3 regions of the Phyllobacterium sp. CCNWLW183 genome follow, and region 3 is predicted to be linked to each of the others. Evidence: predicted binding sites of a transcription regulator. Region 3 holds the regulator's gene; each other region holds the start of a gene.
The links. Region 3 encodes LexA, which represses DNA repair genes until DNA is damaged. Its sites were predicted from a motif close to TGTTCNNNNTGTGTTCNG; they were not measured.
Positions count from the first base shown of each region.

Region 1 (5,514 bases), 560 kb from region 3:
CAACGATTGAGGACGAGAATTTCTCCACATTTGCGGAGCGCCCAGCACCAAGCTGGTCAGGTGTCTGATTTCCAAGAGGTACATAGATCAGACCAAGCTTTTCATCGGCACTGGAAACAGACCAGCTATTGGGAGAATTATGCGTGTAGGTCTGTCCATCCGGCAAAGGTGTCGTTACATCCGGATTGCCGGAATCCCAGTTCCACACAAGCGCGCCAGTATTGATATCGAAAGCGCGGATGACACCGGACTGTTCCTTCGTCGAATAATTATCATTGACCGCGCCACCGATTATGATCTTTCCCGCCGCAACAACGGGCGGCGATGTGGAATAGTAATAGCCTGCGGGGTTATAGGGCATGCCTTTTTCAAGATGCAGCGTGCCCTTGTCAGCAAAGGACGAACAAATCTGGCCATTGGCCGCATCAAGCGCAATCAAACGCGCGTCGGACGTCGGCAGATAGACGCGTTCGGCACAAGGCTGGCCTGGCGTGGCAGCAGGATCGGCATAATAGGAAACACCGCGGCAGGTCTGGTGCTGACGATCGGGATTCATGCCGGAATTGGAATCAAACTTCCACTTTTCCTTGCCTGTTGCCGCATCAAGCGCGATGGCCCAATTGTGCGGCGTGCAGATAAAAAGTGTATCGCGAACCTTGAGCGGCGTTACCTGATAAGTCGTCTCGCCAACATCTTCCGGCAACTTGACGTCGCCAGTTTGATAGGTCCAGGCGACTTGCAGCTTGTCAACGTTTTCGGTGGTGATCTGCTTCAACGGTGAATAACGCTGACCATAGGGCGTACGCCCATATTGGTGCCAATCGCCCTCCGGCATATTGCCGCCCAGATCGACAGTATCCGAGACAATTTCCCTGCTCAATTCACCCGTAATTTGCAAAGGATCCTGGGTCATCGAATAGCCTGCGACAACCAGCGCCACAACGACAGCAACGGACAACGACAGAGCCGGAACAGCGGAGGAAGAACCAGAACCGCTTGCAGATGAATTCAAGCCCCGTCTGATCCATGGTGTGAGCAGCCACAGGCCAAGGATCATGATGACGCCGCCGCGTGGCGCAAGCTGCCACCAGTCGAAGCCGATTTCCCAAATGGCCCAGCCAAGCGTTCCTACCACCAGCAGAGCATAAAGCAGCAGAGCGGATAACCGCCTACGGAAGAGCAGAAAAGCAACCACAAGGAACGCAAGCGCAGCAATGATATAATACCAACTGCCGCCCAGGACAGCGAGCCATACACCGCCGACGCCAAGAGCCGCGCCAATGAGAAGGAAAATGAGTGCCGTGAGAGTGATTGCCATGAGGAAAGTCCCTTTCCGATCTCAATCAAAACCAGATGATCCTGACATGAGGCGACGAATGTTGCCATCGGCTGTCAAAACCTTGAAGTCACGAGTCATTAATCAAAATGGGTAGGCTCATAAATCGAGTGACGCAATATCCTGACTTGATATTTCAACCGCCCACTTCAATTGAAAGTGGGGGGCTAATTGCAATTGTTCTCTTTTTGTATCGCATTTTTCTGGTTTTTCGGTACCGAATCACTACATTGGGTTCAAATGTCTGGATTACCTGACGATATTCCGTTTTTCGACGAACCTGATGCGCCCCGCCAGCCTTCGGGCATAGCTGCACGCGCCATGCAGGCGCGTAGTGCACCACCTTATCTCAATGGACTTAACCCCGAACAGCGACTGGCGGTTGAAACCACCGAAGGGCCTGTACTCGTTCTGGCTGGTGCTGGCACTGGCAAAACACGGGTTCTGACTTCCCGTATTGCGCATATCCTTTCGCTCGGCAAAGCTTGGCCAAGCCAGATACTCGCCGTCACCTTCACGAATAAAGCAGCACGCGAGATGAAGGAGCGCATTGGCGTTCTCGTCGGCGGTGCTGTCGAAGGCATGCCATGGCTCGGCACGTTCCACTCCATCGGCGTCAAGCTATTGCGCCGCCATGCGGAACTCGTGGGGTTGCGCTCCGATTTCACCATTCTGGATACGGATGATGTCATAAGGCTGATCAAGCAGATCATTCAGGCGGAAGGGCTGGACGACAAGCGCTGGCCCGCCAAACAATTTGCATTGATGATTGATGGCTGGAAGAACAAAGGGCTCGGACCTTCCGAAATTGCTGAAGGCGATGCCCGGTCGTTTGCCAATGGTAAGGGCCGAGAACTTTACACCGCCTACCAGAACCGTCTGAAAACATTGAATGCCTGCGATTTTGGCGATTTGCTATGCCATCCAATCCGGATGTTCCGCGCCTATCCCGATATCCTCAAGGAATATCACGCCAAGTTCCGCTATATTCTCGTCGACGAGTATCAAGACACCAATACCGCGCAATATATGTGGCTGCGCCTGATCGCGCAGGGTTCGAAGAATGTCTGCTGTGTCGGCGATGATGACCAGTCGATCTATGGCTGGCGCGGGGCAGAGGTAGACAATATTCTACGCTTCGAAAAGGATTTCCCGGGCGCAGTCGTGATCCGGTTGGAGCGCAATTATCGCTCTACCGCGCATATTCTTGGCACCGCATCACATCTCATTTCCCATAATGAGGGACGGCTTGGCAAAACGCTTTTCACCGATGCCCCAAACCCGGAAGATGCCAAGGTCAATGTGCATGCCGGCTGGGATTCCGAGGAAGAGGCTCGGGCAGTCGGCGAAGAGATCGAACAAGCGCAGCGCAAAGGCCACAATCTCAATGATATTGCCATTCTTGTGCGCGCTTCCTTTCAGATGCGCGAGTTTGAAGACCGCTTTGTCACGCTAGGTCTGAATTACCGCGTTGTCGGTGGTCCACGCTTTTACGAGCGCATGGAAATACGCGATGCGCTGGCCTATTTCCGCGTTGTTGCGCAGGGTTCCGACGATCTGGCGCTGGAGCGCATTATCAATAATCCCAAGCGCGGTCTTGGCGAAGCTGCAATCCGGCAGGTGCATGATTATGCCCGCGCCAAGGACATCGGCATGCTTGATGCAGCCGCAGATCTTGTTGAAACTGAGGAGTTGAAGCCCAAACCGCGCTCGGCTTTACGCGAAGTGGTGGAAAATTTCCGGCGTTGGCAGTCGCAAATTGATTCCGTACCCCACACGGAACTGGCGGAAAAGATTCTCGACGAATCCGGTTATACCGCCATGTGGCAGGCAGACCGCTCAGCCGAAGCGCCGGGTCGCCTCGAAAACCTTAAAGAGCTTATCCGCTCTATGGAAGAATATGAATCACTGCGCTCTTTCCTTGAGCATGTCGCGCTGGTCATGGATGCTGAGCAGAACGAAAATCTTGATGCTGTAAACATCATGACACTGCACTCGGCAAAGGGGCTGGAATTTGAAACGGTCATTCTTCCCGGCTGGGAGGAGGGTCTGTTTCCGCATCAGCGTGCGCTGGATGAAGGGGGACGCTCCGGGCTGGAAGAAGAGCGCCGTCTTGCCTATGTCGGCCTGACGCGCGCCAAGAAAAACCTGCATATCTGGTTTGTTTCCAACCGCCGTATCCATGGTCTGTGGCAATCCACCATCCCTTCCCGCTTCCTTGAAGAACTCCCCGAAGCGCATGTTGAAGTAATCGCCGGTGGCGATAGCTATGGTGGATATGGCGGGCGCGGCGGCTACGGCCAATCGCGCTTTGATCGCGCCGATCCTTTTGAAAACAGCTACTCAACGCCCGGTTGGCAAAGAGCCCAGCAGAACCGCTCAGACGCAACACGCAATAATTGGGGCTCGCGGTCAGGCGCACGTGTGGAGCGCATAGGCTATGGCGAGACGGATTCCGGCCATGGCGCAGGGCGCGGCTCGGTTAAAGGACGCATGATTGATGGCGAACTCGTCGCCAAATCCGTCAGTGAAACGCCATCAAATTTCGATGTTGGCGACCGTGTATTCCATATCAAATTCGGCAATGGCAATGTCTCATCCATCGAAGGCAACAAGCTGACGATCGACTTCGACAAGGCCGGACAAAAACGCGTGCTGGATAGTTTCGTGAAGGGGATTTGAACGGTTATCCCGCACAAAGAACATTGGGCATTTCATCCCATGTTTTTCCCTTATAAAGTCGCCCCGTCTTCTTTTTATTCACGCCCCCCCATTGTTTGAAGAAGAAAGCAGTTCCGAAGCTATCACAAGACGTTTTGATTTCATCCACCCAGTCAATATCCATTGGGCGAGCGCCTGGTCCCGATTCTCCTCCAACGATGGCCCAATCTATCTCGGTCAGATCTGCTCCTTTGACACTTCCCAATAGCGGCTCAAACGAAATAAACCTCACCGCTGCAGGGGCTTTGCGCAGACTGTCGATCCTATGTAAATACTTTCCATTCTCTACAGACGTTCCAAGCCAAACATTCTCGAGTATCGGCAACTCGCGTTCGCTCAGGATTCGCGCCATGTTATCGGGTCGTTTCGTTAGTATCTGGAATATATGCCAATGCGCATCGGCCATAACATCCCATACTCTCTCAATAAAATCAGCGGGCACACCATCTTGAAACAAATCTGACATCGAATTTACAAATATCATTCGCGGTTTGTTCCACGATCGTGGTGCAGTAAGCATTCGTTCATTGAGAATTACTTTACCTGTCCATACCGAGCGTTTTCCGCTCTTTCGAGTTGTGCCCTTATAGTGCCCATGGCCCATGGATTCCAGACGTGCAGCCATCCTCATGGCATAACAATTTGTGCAACCAGGGGAAATAATAGTGCAACCCGAAACAGGATTCCAAGTTGCGTCGGTCCATTCTATATCTGATAGGCCAGCCATTACTTCCTCGTCATGATTTCGTGAGCTACTTTCTGAGCGAGGCCCTTTGCTGTACTGGCGGGATTTGAGCAAGCAAACAACAGTGAGAAATTATGTCGACCATCCCGCCCAAGCGGCAGCCAACTTTGCGAAACACCACCACCAAATATCATTCCCATTTTTTTAATCATATAGCGAGTGATTCCTTCTGCTGTGGCGATCTTCCTAGTGACTGTCAAATCGTCGGAAAAAAGATCTGGTTTGGTCTCTAAAGCCACACACTCTTCACGCCACTCCCCTCCTCCGAACATGCGATCAAGTGAGGCTTCAGCATCCGATACTATATCGCCAGCATTTTTTATCTGCCGCGCAACCCCCAAACCTGCTGGAAAGAGATACCAAAGGTCAATCTTTCTCGTTGCGGCAATGGCCTCAAGAGTATTCCAATTAACCTGATTGCCGAAAGGATCTAGAAATACTAGTGCACGATCGTTCCTTTCTAAAGACTCGCAAAATTTTAATGTCACCTCATTAGCATCGCCCTGCTGAATATCAATGCGATTTGCCAGTGATACAAATTCACTCTGCAGATCACGTAGAGACACAGCGTTTTTTCGTTTTAAATCTGCAAACACGTATCGATCAAATGGGCGACTTATACTTAATGCTCTGCGAGCTGAGCCCATTATAACATTATCAATATCTTGGGTACCTGCAATAAGTGGCAAGTCCGAGGAATAGGGTATCTCTC
Region 1 covers NZ_JBBCBN010000001.1:781,731-787,244, forward strand. The annotation lists gene V9K95_RS03695 (glucose/quinate/shikimate family membrane-bound PQQ-dependent dehydrogenase) at 1-1,318, opposite strand, end outside; gene V9K95_RS03700 (ATP-dependent helicase) at 1,577-4,018, shown strand; gene V9K95_RS03705 (DUF5131 family protein) at 4,023-4,784, opposite strand; gene tcmP (three-Cys-motif partner protein TcmP) at 4,784-5,514, opposite strand, start outside.
Region 1: V9K95_RS03700 (ATP-dependent helicase) is a predicted target of LexA. The motif match lies at 1,515-1,532, and genes of this name have one in related genera.

Region 2 (5,514 bases), on a different contig from region 3:
ATTCATCATATCAATCGGCGACTTGCCAAAAGCGGTTGTCAGCTGTTCCCGCATGCGCTCCTGTTCCTTGGCAAAGGCAGACATGGATTGTTCGAGGAAAGTTGGAAGTACGACCTGCATCTGGTCGCCATAGTATGCAATCAGCTGGCGAAGAAAAGGGATGGGAAGCATGTTCTGCCCATCCTTGTTTTCCAATTCAAAAATGATCTGGGTCAGGACAGAATGAGTAATGTCCTCACCTGTCTTGGCGTCTTGAACCGTGAAATCCTCATTACGCTTAACCATGCCAGCCAGGTCCTCAAGCGTCACGTAAGTGCTTGTGCCGGTGTTGTAGAGACGTCGATTAGCGTATTTCTTGATGATGATTTCGCCGGTCTTCGCTGCCATTACTTAACTCCCCAAGCATATCCCATTGCCGAACTCACGCGCCAGCTTGACGGTAGAAATAAAGGATAGGGGCAAAGCGCATCATTTCAAAGTGTTTTGTGCACTGCATACAACCGGTTACACCCAAACTTATGCTGCACTGCGGGAAGGATAAATCTACTTCTAGCTGGATTGGGCCTTGTCAAATGTACGAAGGGAGGGAATTCTGTTCGGCAGAAGTATTTTGAATTGAGCATTAAAAAATGAGGAAACGTTTATGACCCAATCCATCGTTATCGCCAGTGCAGCGCGCACCCCGGTAGGCTCTTTCAATGGTGCATTTGCCAATGTGCCCGCGCATGAGCTGGGGGCAGCGGTTATCAAAGAGGTGCTCAGCCGCGCTGGGGTTGATGGTGCAGACGTGGATGAAGTGATCATGGGTCAGGTTCTTGGCGCGGGCGAAGGGCAAAATCCGGCGCGGCAGGCTGCGATGGAAGCAGGAATCCCGCAGGAGGCTACAGCTTGGGGGTTGAACCAGCTTTGTGGCTCCGGTTTGCGGGCTGTCGCCTTGGGCATGCAGCAAATCGCCACCGGCGATGCCAACATCATTGTCGCTGGCGGACAGGAATCCATGTCGATGGCGCCCCATTGCGCCCATTTGCGCGGAGGCGTCAAAATGGGCGACTTCAAGATGATCGACACCATGATCAAGGACGGTTTGACTGACGCGTTTCATGGCTATCACATGGGCATTACTGCGGAAAACATCGCCCGGAAATGGCAGTTGACGCGGGAGGAGCAGGATAATTTCGCCTTGGCCTCTCAACACAAGGCTGAGGCTGCGCAAAAAGCCGGACGATTCAAGGATGAAATCGTGCCCTTCACCATCAAGACCCGCAAGGGCGATGTGGTCGTTGCCGATGATGAGTATATTCGTCACGGCGCAACGCTGGAGTCGCTGTCGAAGCTGCGCCCGGCCTTCGATAAAGAGGGAACAGTCACCGCCGGTAATGCATCGGGGCTGAATGATGGCGCCGCGGCTGTTGTCCTCATGAGCGAGGACGAGGCAAAGCGCCGTGGCATCACGCCATTGGCGCGCATTGTTTCTTGGGCAACGGCAGGTGTTGATCCGGCCATTATGGGAACAGGGCCAATTCCGGCCTCACGCAAAGCACTGGAAAAGGCTGGCTGGAAGGCAGAAGACCTTGATCTTGTAGAAGCAAACGAAGCCTTTGCGGCCCAAGCCTGCGCGGTCAATAAGGATCTGGGTTTCAACCCGGATATCGTCAACGTCAATGGTGGGGCGATCGCTATAGGCCATCCAATTGGTGCCTCCGGTGCGCGCGTGTTGAATACATTGCTTTTTGAATTGAAGCGGCGCAACGGGACCAAGGGTCTTGCCACACTTTGCATTGGCGGCGGTATGGGCGTTGCTCTCTGCGTCGAACGCATCAAGGATTAAACCAAATTTTGCCGGCTCTGCGCTTAGCGGGGCCGGCGTTTCTGCGGTGCGTCGTGCACTTCACACTTGTGATTTATTGACTGCATTTACGAGAGATTATTTCAGGGAGGGGAAACATGACAAAAACAGCTATCGTAACCGGTGGTACGCGCGGTATTGGTGCTGCAATCAGCATCGCTTTGAAAGATGCAGGCTACAAAGTCGCAGCAAGCTATGCAGGCAATGATGAAGCGGCAAAAAAATTCAGTGATGAAACCGGTATAGCGACCTATAAATGGGATGTGTCGAGTTACGAAGAATGTACAGCCGGTATTGCCAAGGTGGAGGCCGATCTGGGACCCATTTCGGTGCTTGTAAATAACGCCGGTATCACGCGCGACGCTATGTTTCACAAGCTCACACCAGGGCAGTGGACGGATGTCATCAATACCAATCTGAATGGCCTGTTTAATATGACTCATCCGCTCTGGACGGGGATGAGAGACCGCAAATTTGGACGCATCATCAACATATCGTCGATCAACGGGCAAAAGGGTCAGGCTGGACAGGTCAATTATTCGGCTGCCAAGGCGGGCGATATAGGATTTACAAAGGCACTGGCACAAGAGGGTGCACGGGCTGGCATTACTGTCAATGCGATCTGTCCCGGTTACATCGGAACGGAAATGGTGCGTGCAATTGATGAAAAGGTTTTAAACGAGCGCATCATCCCGCAAATTCCGGTCGGTCGTCTTGGCGAGCCTGAAGAGGTGGCGCGCTGTGTCGTTTTCCTGGCCTCAGACGAATCCGGTTTCATAACCGGCTCAACGCTCTCAGCCAATGGCGGACAATATCTGAGCTAAGACCGTTTTTACTGCAAGCGCGCTGCCGGCTGGAGAATCCAGTCGGCAGAGGTGCTTGACTCTTGGTAAAAACTGATAATTCGCGGCGATGCGCAAAAGTTAATTTTTTTGCGCGATGTGGGCCTCCAACAAGTTGAGTGATTCAGCATGTAGTGATTATGCTTGGAAAAAATCTATATATCGCCGTGAACAAATCGGGAATATGAGCCTAAAGCTGATTCGTAGCCGATTCGTTCTGCTCGCGTTCTATTTCTTAACGGTATATTCCGTGAATCGATTAATGATTGTTTATCTGGATTGAGCCACTTACGTTCTGTAGATGCTGAGAATGCTGTTTGGATGAACGCCAAACTTTGGTTTGCTCATTTGGGCGGTACTGGATTGTAGTTGATGAACCTTATGCCCAAGACCGAACTGCCTCTCACACTGACTGGCCGCGATGTTACGGCAGTTTTGGGGCCCACAAACACTGGCAAGACTCATCTTGCGATTGAGCGCCTGCTCGCGCACCGATCCGGTATGATCGGTTTGCCGCTGCGGCTTTTGGCGCGCGAGGTTTATAATCGTGTCGTGGAGCGAGCAGGCATTGCCAATGTCGCGCTGATTACCGGCGAAGAAAAAATCAGTCCGCCTGGCGCCCGTTATTCAGTTTGCACCGTAGAGGCCATGCCGCGCCATACGGATATGGATTTTGTTGCCATTGACGAAGTTCAGCTTGCCAACGATCTTGAGCGTGGCCACATTTTCACGGATCGCATTCTGCATCTCCGCGGGCGTCAGGAAACAATCCTCCTGGGCGCTGCAACGATGCGTGGCATTCTAGAGAAGCTTTTGCCGGGCATATCCGTGGTTACACGGCCAAGATTGTCCAATCTCGCCTATTCCGGTTCGAAAAAGATTACCCGCCTGCCACCGCGCACGGCGATTGTGGCTTTCGCGGCGGAAGAAGTCTATTCAATCGCGGAATTGATCCGGCGGCAGAATGGTGGCGCTGCGGTGGTCATGGGAACGCTAAGCCCACGAACGAGAAACAAGCAGGTGGAGCTTTATCAGTCCGGGGATGTGGACTATCTGGTGGCAACCGATGCCATTGGCATGGGGCTCAATCTCGACGTGGACCACGTTGCGTTTGCACAGGACCGGAAATTTGATGGATATCAGTTCCGCGATCTTTCACCGGCAGAAATCGGTCAGATAGCCGGGCGAGCCGGACGCCATTTGCGTGACGGAACATTTGGCGTGACGGGCCATGTGTCAGGTTTCTCCGAAGCGCTTGTTCAACGTGTTGAATCCCATGCTTTCGATGCAGTGAAGATTTTGCAGTGGCGGAGTGCTCGTTTTGACTATTCCAGCCTCGATGCGCTGAAGCGCTCCATTGACACTCCGGCACCGATTGATGGTCTGACCAGAGCTCTTCCGGCGGTTGACCAGCAAGCTTTGGAGTTTCTTTCGCGTGATCCCGATATTGCTCCACTCGCAAATACGCCCGAACGTGTAGCACTTTTATGGGACGCCTGCGCCTTGCCGGATTATCGCAAGATTGCACCGGCGCAACACGCTGACATCATTGCGTCCGTATATACTGATCTTGTTGAAAAAGGTCATGTGAACGAAAATTATATGGCAGAAGAGGTTCGGCGGGCTGATTCCATTGATGGCGATATCGACGCTCTTTCGCGGCGTATAGCCCAGATCAGAACGTGGACATTTGTGTCTCATCGACCCGGTTGGCTGGCAGATCAGGCACATTGGCAAGAAAAGACGCGTGAAATTGAGGACAGATTATCCGATGCACTGCATGAACGGTTGACGAAACGCTTCGTAGACCGCAGGACAAGCGTGCTTATGAGGCGCCTGAGAGAGAATACAATGCTAGAAGCCGAAATTAGCCCTGCCGGGGACGTTGTTGTCGAGGGGCACCATGTTGGACGATTAGACGGGTTCCGTTTCACTGCGGATGCTCAAGATGATGGAGCGGACGCCAAGGCGATCAAAGCTGCAGCGCAAAAAGCGCTGGCGGCAGAGTTCGAAAATCGCGCTGAGCGGTTTTCGGCATCCGCCAATGGCGATTTTGCTTTGGCGTCAGATGGGACGCTGCGCTGGATCGGTGCGACTATTGCTTCCGTTGTATCCGGAGAGCAAGCGCTCAAGCCGCGCGCCGTATTGCTGGCTGATGAGCAGCTCACTGGCCCGGCTCGCGACAAGGTTGCCGCGCGGGTTGATCGCTTTCTCAACCACCATATAGACACGGTGTTAAAGCCGCTTGTTGATCTTGCCAATGCGGATGCGCTGGTTGGAATCACGAAAGGTCTTGCCTTCCGGCTGGTCGAAAACTTCGGTGTTTTGCAGCGCCGGGATGTTGCAGAAGAAGTTCGCGGGTTGGATCAGGACTCCCGAGCAGCCCTGCGCCGTCTCGGCGTGCGCTTCGGCGCGTATCACGTATTCTTGCCGGCTCTGCTGAAACCGGCCCCCGCCGGTCTCTTGACGCTGCTCTGGGCGCTCAAAGAAGATGCCAAGGACCGTCCCGGGTATGGCGACGTCGTTCAGGTATTGTCCGCAGGCAGAACCTCTGTGGTGACCGATGCAAGCTTTGATCCCGCATTCTATCGTCTGGCAGGATATAGATTGCTTGGTCGCAGAGCTGTCCGCATCGACATCCTTGAACGTCTGGCGGATCTCATCCGTCCTGCGCTGGCCTGGAAGCCCGGCACGGGCACTCGTCCCGATGGCGCCTATGACGGATCACGCTTTCTGGTAATCCCAGCCATGATGTCGATCCTCGGTGCAACTGCCGATGATATGGAGGAGATCCTCAAAAATCTTGGCTATCGTCAGGAGGCCGTT
Region 2 covers NZ_JBBCBN010000002.1:7,915-13,428, reverse strand. The annotation lists gene phaR (polyhydroxyalkanoate synthesis repressor PhaR) at 1-387, opposite strand, end outside; gene V9K95_RS05795 (acetyl-CoA C-acetyltransferase) at 644-1,828, shown strand; gene V9K95_RS05790 (beta-ketoacyl-ACP reductase) at 1,945-2,670, shown strand; gene V9K95_RS05785 (helicase-related protein) at 3,061-5,514, shown strand, end outside.
Region 2: V9K95_RS05785 (helicase-related protein) is a predicted target of LexA. The motif match lies at 2,856-2,873, and genes of this name have one in related genera.

Region 3 (5,514 bases):
CTGGACCCATGAAAGATAGTTCTTGAATCCCACCCATTTAGCTTCCCCCATATTTGTGAGCGAAGCATCGGTGAAGGAAAAATAGATGGTTCGGATCAATGGCCAGCCAGCCACGATTGCCAAAGCAATGATCATCGGTATGAGGAAAAGCTGAGCCGAGCGGGATCGCTGGCGTAACAGATCTGATCGCAATGCTGTTGAGGTCATGTTTGAATTCCTGCCCAGGAAAAACATCGGGATGTGAACTCAGGCAGTCGGTGCGAGCGGATTGTCAGGAGGCTTCCAACCGCTCGCACCGTGCCCTTATGCTGGCAGAAAACTACCAGCTACCTCCCTGAAGCTCGGCGATCTTGGCTTCAAGTACTTCAATGTTTTCAGCGGCCGTGCCATTTCCGGACAATGTGTCGTGAACAGCACTCCAGAACATTGAGGAGACTTCGTTATACTTGACCTTTGTCGGAGCAGACGGTCGTGGAACAGCCGTTTCAAAAACCGGCTTCCACAATGGGATCAAAGGCTGCGCCGCAGCGATATCCTTGTCATCGTAGAGCGATTTGATGGTCGGCAAATGAGAAATATTGATTGCCATTTCCTTTTGCTGCTTTTCATCTGCCAGGAACAAAGCAAGCTTTATGGCCTCATCCGGTGATTTGGAATATTTTGAAACAGCCACATTCCAACCGCCCAGCGTTGCGGCAGATTTCTCGCCCTCTTTTCCCACGGGCAGCGGCGCAACATCGAACTTACCTTTGACGGCGCTGTCAGCGCCTTGGCTCAATGAATAAGCGTAAGGCCAATTCCTCATGAAGACGGAATTGCCTGTCTGCCAGACCCCGCGGGACTCTTCTTCCTTATAGGCCAGCGCACCCTTTGGCGATATGGTGTCTATCCAGCCTTTGGCACGATCAATCGCAGCAACCGCCTCCGGATTATTGACCGAGATCGTACCGTCAGCCTCAACAATCTGGCCGCCGCCGGATGATTTTATCCATTCCAATGCATTACAGGTTAAACCCTCATAGGCATTTCCCTGAAACACAAATCCGAACATTCCCTTGTTTCCGGCTTGGCGCTCGCCATCCTGCACTTCCTTGGCGGTCGCAGCCATCTCATCCCATGTCTTGGGAACCGGCTTCTTGTACTTTTCGAGCAGATCCTTGCGATAATAAAGTGCTGGCGCATCTGTGTATAATGGCAGGGCAACCAATTTGCCGTCCACTGTCTGGCTTTCAATGATCGACGGGAAATGCTGGTCGACCACGCCTTTTGCCGCTTCGGTCAGATCGAGAAATTGCTCTGATAGCTGAGGCGCCCAAACCACATCGGTCTTATAGACATCGATATCCGAGTTTCCGGCTGCAAGCCAAAGGCGATACTGACCGAAATTGTCAGAACTGCTTGATGGCATCGCCACAATGGAAACCTTGTTGCCTGTTTCTTTTTCAAAGCGGTCAAGCTGCTTGCGCAATTCGGCATTTTCATTGCCGGTCGAGCTGTAAACAATAGAAAGATTGGCTGCATAGGCACCTGAAGACAACAGCGCTGTAAGCAGGATGCCCGCCAAAACTGAACTCTTTTTCATAAATCCTCCCAGAAATATTTGATGGATCAACCCATGCCGGACGGCACTCAATCCCCAATTGACGATCCTCCTCAAGCACATCAGATAGTGAAATTAACCTATCCAAAGCGCTTTGGATAAAAGGTGTCAAAACGCAAAACGAATGTCAATAAATAGTTTATGAACGCCATTAATCAGGCAAATAAAATTGTGCAGATCATTTAAAGCGCTTTGAAGTATGATTATATTACGAAGGCAAAGACATCTAACGACGCAGATAGGAATACAGTTTTGGACCGTCCGGCATGAAGCTGAAAGAACTCGCTGAAAAGCTCAACCTCTCCCAGACGACCGTTAGCCGCGCGCTGAACGGTTATCCGGAAGTGAATGAGGCTACGCGCGAGCGCGTCAATAAAGCGGCATTGAAATTTGGCTATAGTGCGAATGCAAATGCCCGGCGGCTTGCCATGGGCCGTGTCGGTGCTATCGGTCTGGTTATCCCCGCAGATTCCAGCCAGCGATTTGGGCCTCATACCGCGGAATTTCTTGCCGGTTTGGCGGAGCGCCTTTCCCGGGACGAGATTGATTTTCTGCTCAGTCCCATTGTCGATAATGACGAGATTTCGGTTTATAAGCGCCTGATTTCGAGCAAACGGGTTGATGCGATCATCGTCTCCGGGCCTGTTTTGGTCGATGAGCGCGTATCCATGCTGATCGATGCAAACTTTCCTTTTGTTCTGCATGGCCGTACGAACATAGACAGGCCCCATGCCTGGCTGGATATCGACAATCAGGGCGCATTCTATCAGGCCGCAAGCCACCTCCTCGACCTTGGACATCGGCATATAGCCATGATTGACGGGTTAAGAGGGTTTACGTTCTCTGAGCATCGCGAGCTCGGATATCGCCAAGCGCTAAGCGAACGCGGCGTCGAAATCGACCCGCGCTTCATCGTACACGACTACTTCTCTGATGAAATCGGCTTTCGTGAAACGCAACGGCTGCTTTCATGCACTCCGCAACCGACAGCAATCATTGCAGGATCAATGATGACCGCTTTGGGCGTGTCACGTGCAGTTCGCAACAAGGGTTATCAGTTGGGCAAACAAGTATCGCTCATCACCCATGACGATGTCTTTCCATATCTCAATGCCAGCAACATGGTTCCATCCATGACCACCACACGATCATCAATGCGCTCCGCCGCCACGAGAATCGCTGAAATGCTCGTGCGCGTCCTTGATGGCGAACCCGTGGACAATATTCATGAATTATGGCCCGTGGAACTCACAGTACGCCAGTCGAGCGGTCCTCCGATAGGCGGATAGGCCCATATTTTGCGTCATTCCATCTGATTTTCAGAGTAATTGGGCATATAGGGCTGGTTTATACCAGATATTAATCCTTGTGGAACACAACTGGAACATATAGTGTTTGTTCTGGTTTTGTTTTTCCGATTCCACACTTAAGGATCGCCCCTATGCTGACGCGCAAACAACATGAACTTCTGCTCTTCATACATGAACGGTTGAAGGAAACGGGCATTCCCCCTTCTTTTGATGAAATGAAGGACGCACTTGATCTCGCATCCAAATCCGGCATTCATCGCCTGATTACCGCACTGGAGGAGCGAGGATTTATTCGTCGGCTAGCAAATAGGGCACGGGCGCTGGAAGTGCTTCGCCTGCCCGACTCGATTGCGCCGGGTCTGAACGCGCAACGCAAATTTTCTCCGAGCGTTATTGAAGGCAGTTTGGGACGAAATGTTGCGCCGCCTCGCCCGCAAGCAAGCACTGCCGATATTGTTGCTGCCAACATGATCAGCATTCCTGTTATGGGACGTATCGCTGCCGGTGTGCCGATCGCTGCAATTCAAAACCAGACTCACATGCTCAATCTCCCGCCCGATATGATCGGCAGCGGTGAGCATTATGCGCTTGAGGTCAAAGGTGACTCCATGATCGAAGCGGGTATTTTTGACGGCGACACTGTTGTTATCAAGCGCGGAGATACCGCGAGCCCCGGTGAAATCGTTGTGGCACTCGTGGATGATGAAGAAGCAACGTTGAAGCGTTTTCGCCGAAAAGGTGCATCCATTGCTCTCGAAGCAGCAAACCCCGCCTATGAAACCCGCATCTTTGGACCGGACCGCGTTCAGGTACAGGGCAAGCTGGTCGGTCTGATACGCAGATATTGATGGCGTTTACGCTTCGCTGGACGGTGTGCTTTTGTTCGTAGGCTCCATTCGAACAGCCACAGAATGGCAGCTAGCGAAAAATGTTTAGGACTACCATAAACGCCGAACTACATTTTCTTGCCTGTATCCGGTGGTTTCTTGGATAGTTGCCGCTCTTCAAGATTGCGCGCGGCGCGGGAATAGATGCGGTAATTATTCCAAGGGCGGTTGGGCGTGCCAATCGCATATTTTATATCAACCGAATTCAGGCGTTGAGAAAGCTCTTGTTTTGCCAAATCGGTGCCAACTGGTGTGGAATCGGCTTCGACAGAGTCAGATTGTGGAGCATCAAACCTGATCTCCGCAGCGCCTTTGAGCGCCAGCATTTGCGATGAAAGCAACAATTTTCCAGCATTTGGACAATTTGCAGCCCTCGCGGCAAAAGCCAAAATGATGATATCCCCTTCTAGGCATGCATCTGCTGTTCTTGTTGCATCATCGGTATAGGCAACGATTAATCCTCCCGGCTCCCGGGCAGTGCAAAGCTTATTGTTACATTCGAACTGAACGCCGCTTGCAACATCGCCTTTCATTGCCGGCTTAATAATCTGCCCGGCCCTATACCCCAACTGCCAATTATCGAGGCTGAAGGCGCTGCCTGCTTGTTTATTGATCGCCAGATGGTCGTCGTCCGTTCTTAACGCGACCAGTTTTCCGTCTTCTGAGACCATAATCGCAGGATAGGATGCCCGTCCCGTCAAACCAATTGCCAATGCTACCAATGGCAAGGCAAGCAGGCGCAACCACGTTGAAAGAAATAGAAGAAGCAAAAGCCCTATCGCCATAAGAATAAGCGAAGTTTCGGACATCAGCCCAAGATTTCCACTTGGTGAATGCGACGCCACGGCTTTTGCTATGGCGATAACAATCTCGATGCCCCATCCCATGATTTTAAACGGAAGCCAATCGAGGTCAAAAGGCATGGCGAGCAGGCCAAGCACTGCGAAGGGCATCACGAGAATTGAGACAATTGGTAGCGCCAAGGCATTTCCGACAAGGCCAAAAGGAGCGGTATTATTGAAATGATAGGCAGCAAAGATCGAGCTGGCTCCGCCAGCAACCAGCGAGGTCATGGCAATGCCGCCAATATAGGCCGTTGCTTTTGATGGAAACAGCCATATGCCGGCCTTGGCACTTGTCTGTTTCCGTAGGCCTCGTCTCAAATGGTAGCGTGACCACCAGCCATAGAAAGCTATAAGGGCAGCAGTTGCTGAATAGGACATCTGGAAACTTGGTCCGAGAATTTCATGTGGTGAAACCGCAATTGTAATTGAGGCGGCAATTGCGAGATTACGCATCGATATCGCCGCGCGATCAACGGTCATTGCAAGCAACATGACTGCCAGCATCACAAAGCTGCGTTGTGCGGCAACGTCGGCGCCTGAAAGCAGAAGATAGAATGCCGAGCCAAACAGGGCGATGACAGCCGCGAGTTTCTTGACGGGATAGCGGGCCGATGCACTTGGAAAGAATGCGAATACAGCGCGCAGCGAACCTATGCTGATTGCAGCCACCAATGCCATATGGAAGCCGGATATGGACAAAATATGTGACAAGCCGCTGCGGCGCATGGCATTGTTGGTCTCCTCGCTTATGCCGTCGCGCTGCCCTGTCACCAGCGATGTCGCAATATCGCCCGGCTCCCCTTTAATGCTTTTCAATATGCGATGGGTGAGTTGCTGGCGAATATTGCTAATTGTCAGGAATGCCGCTGCTG
Region 3 covers NZ_JBBCBN010000001.1:224,505-230,018, forward strand. The annotation lists gene V9K95_RS01145 (carbohydrate ABC transporter permease) at 1-207, opposite strand, end outside; gene V9K95_RS01150 (ABC transporter substrate-binding protein) at 320-1,582, opposite strand; gene V9K95_RS01155 (substrate-binding domain-containing protein) at 1,867-2,889, shown strand; gene lexA (transcriptional repressor LexA) at 3,042-3,758, shown strand; gene V9K95_RS01165 (ComEC/Rec2 family competence protein) at 3,866-5,514, opposite strand, start outside.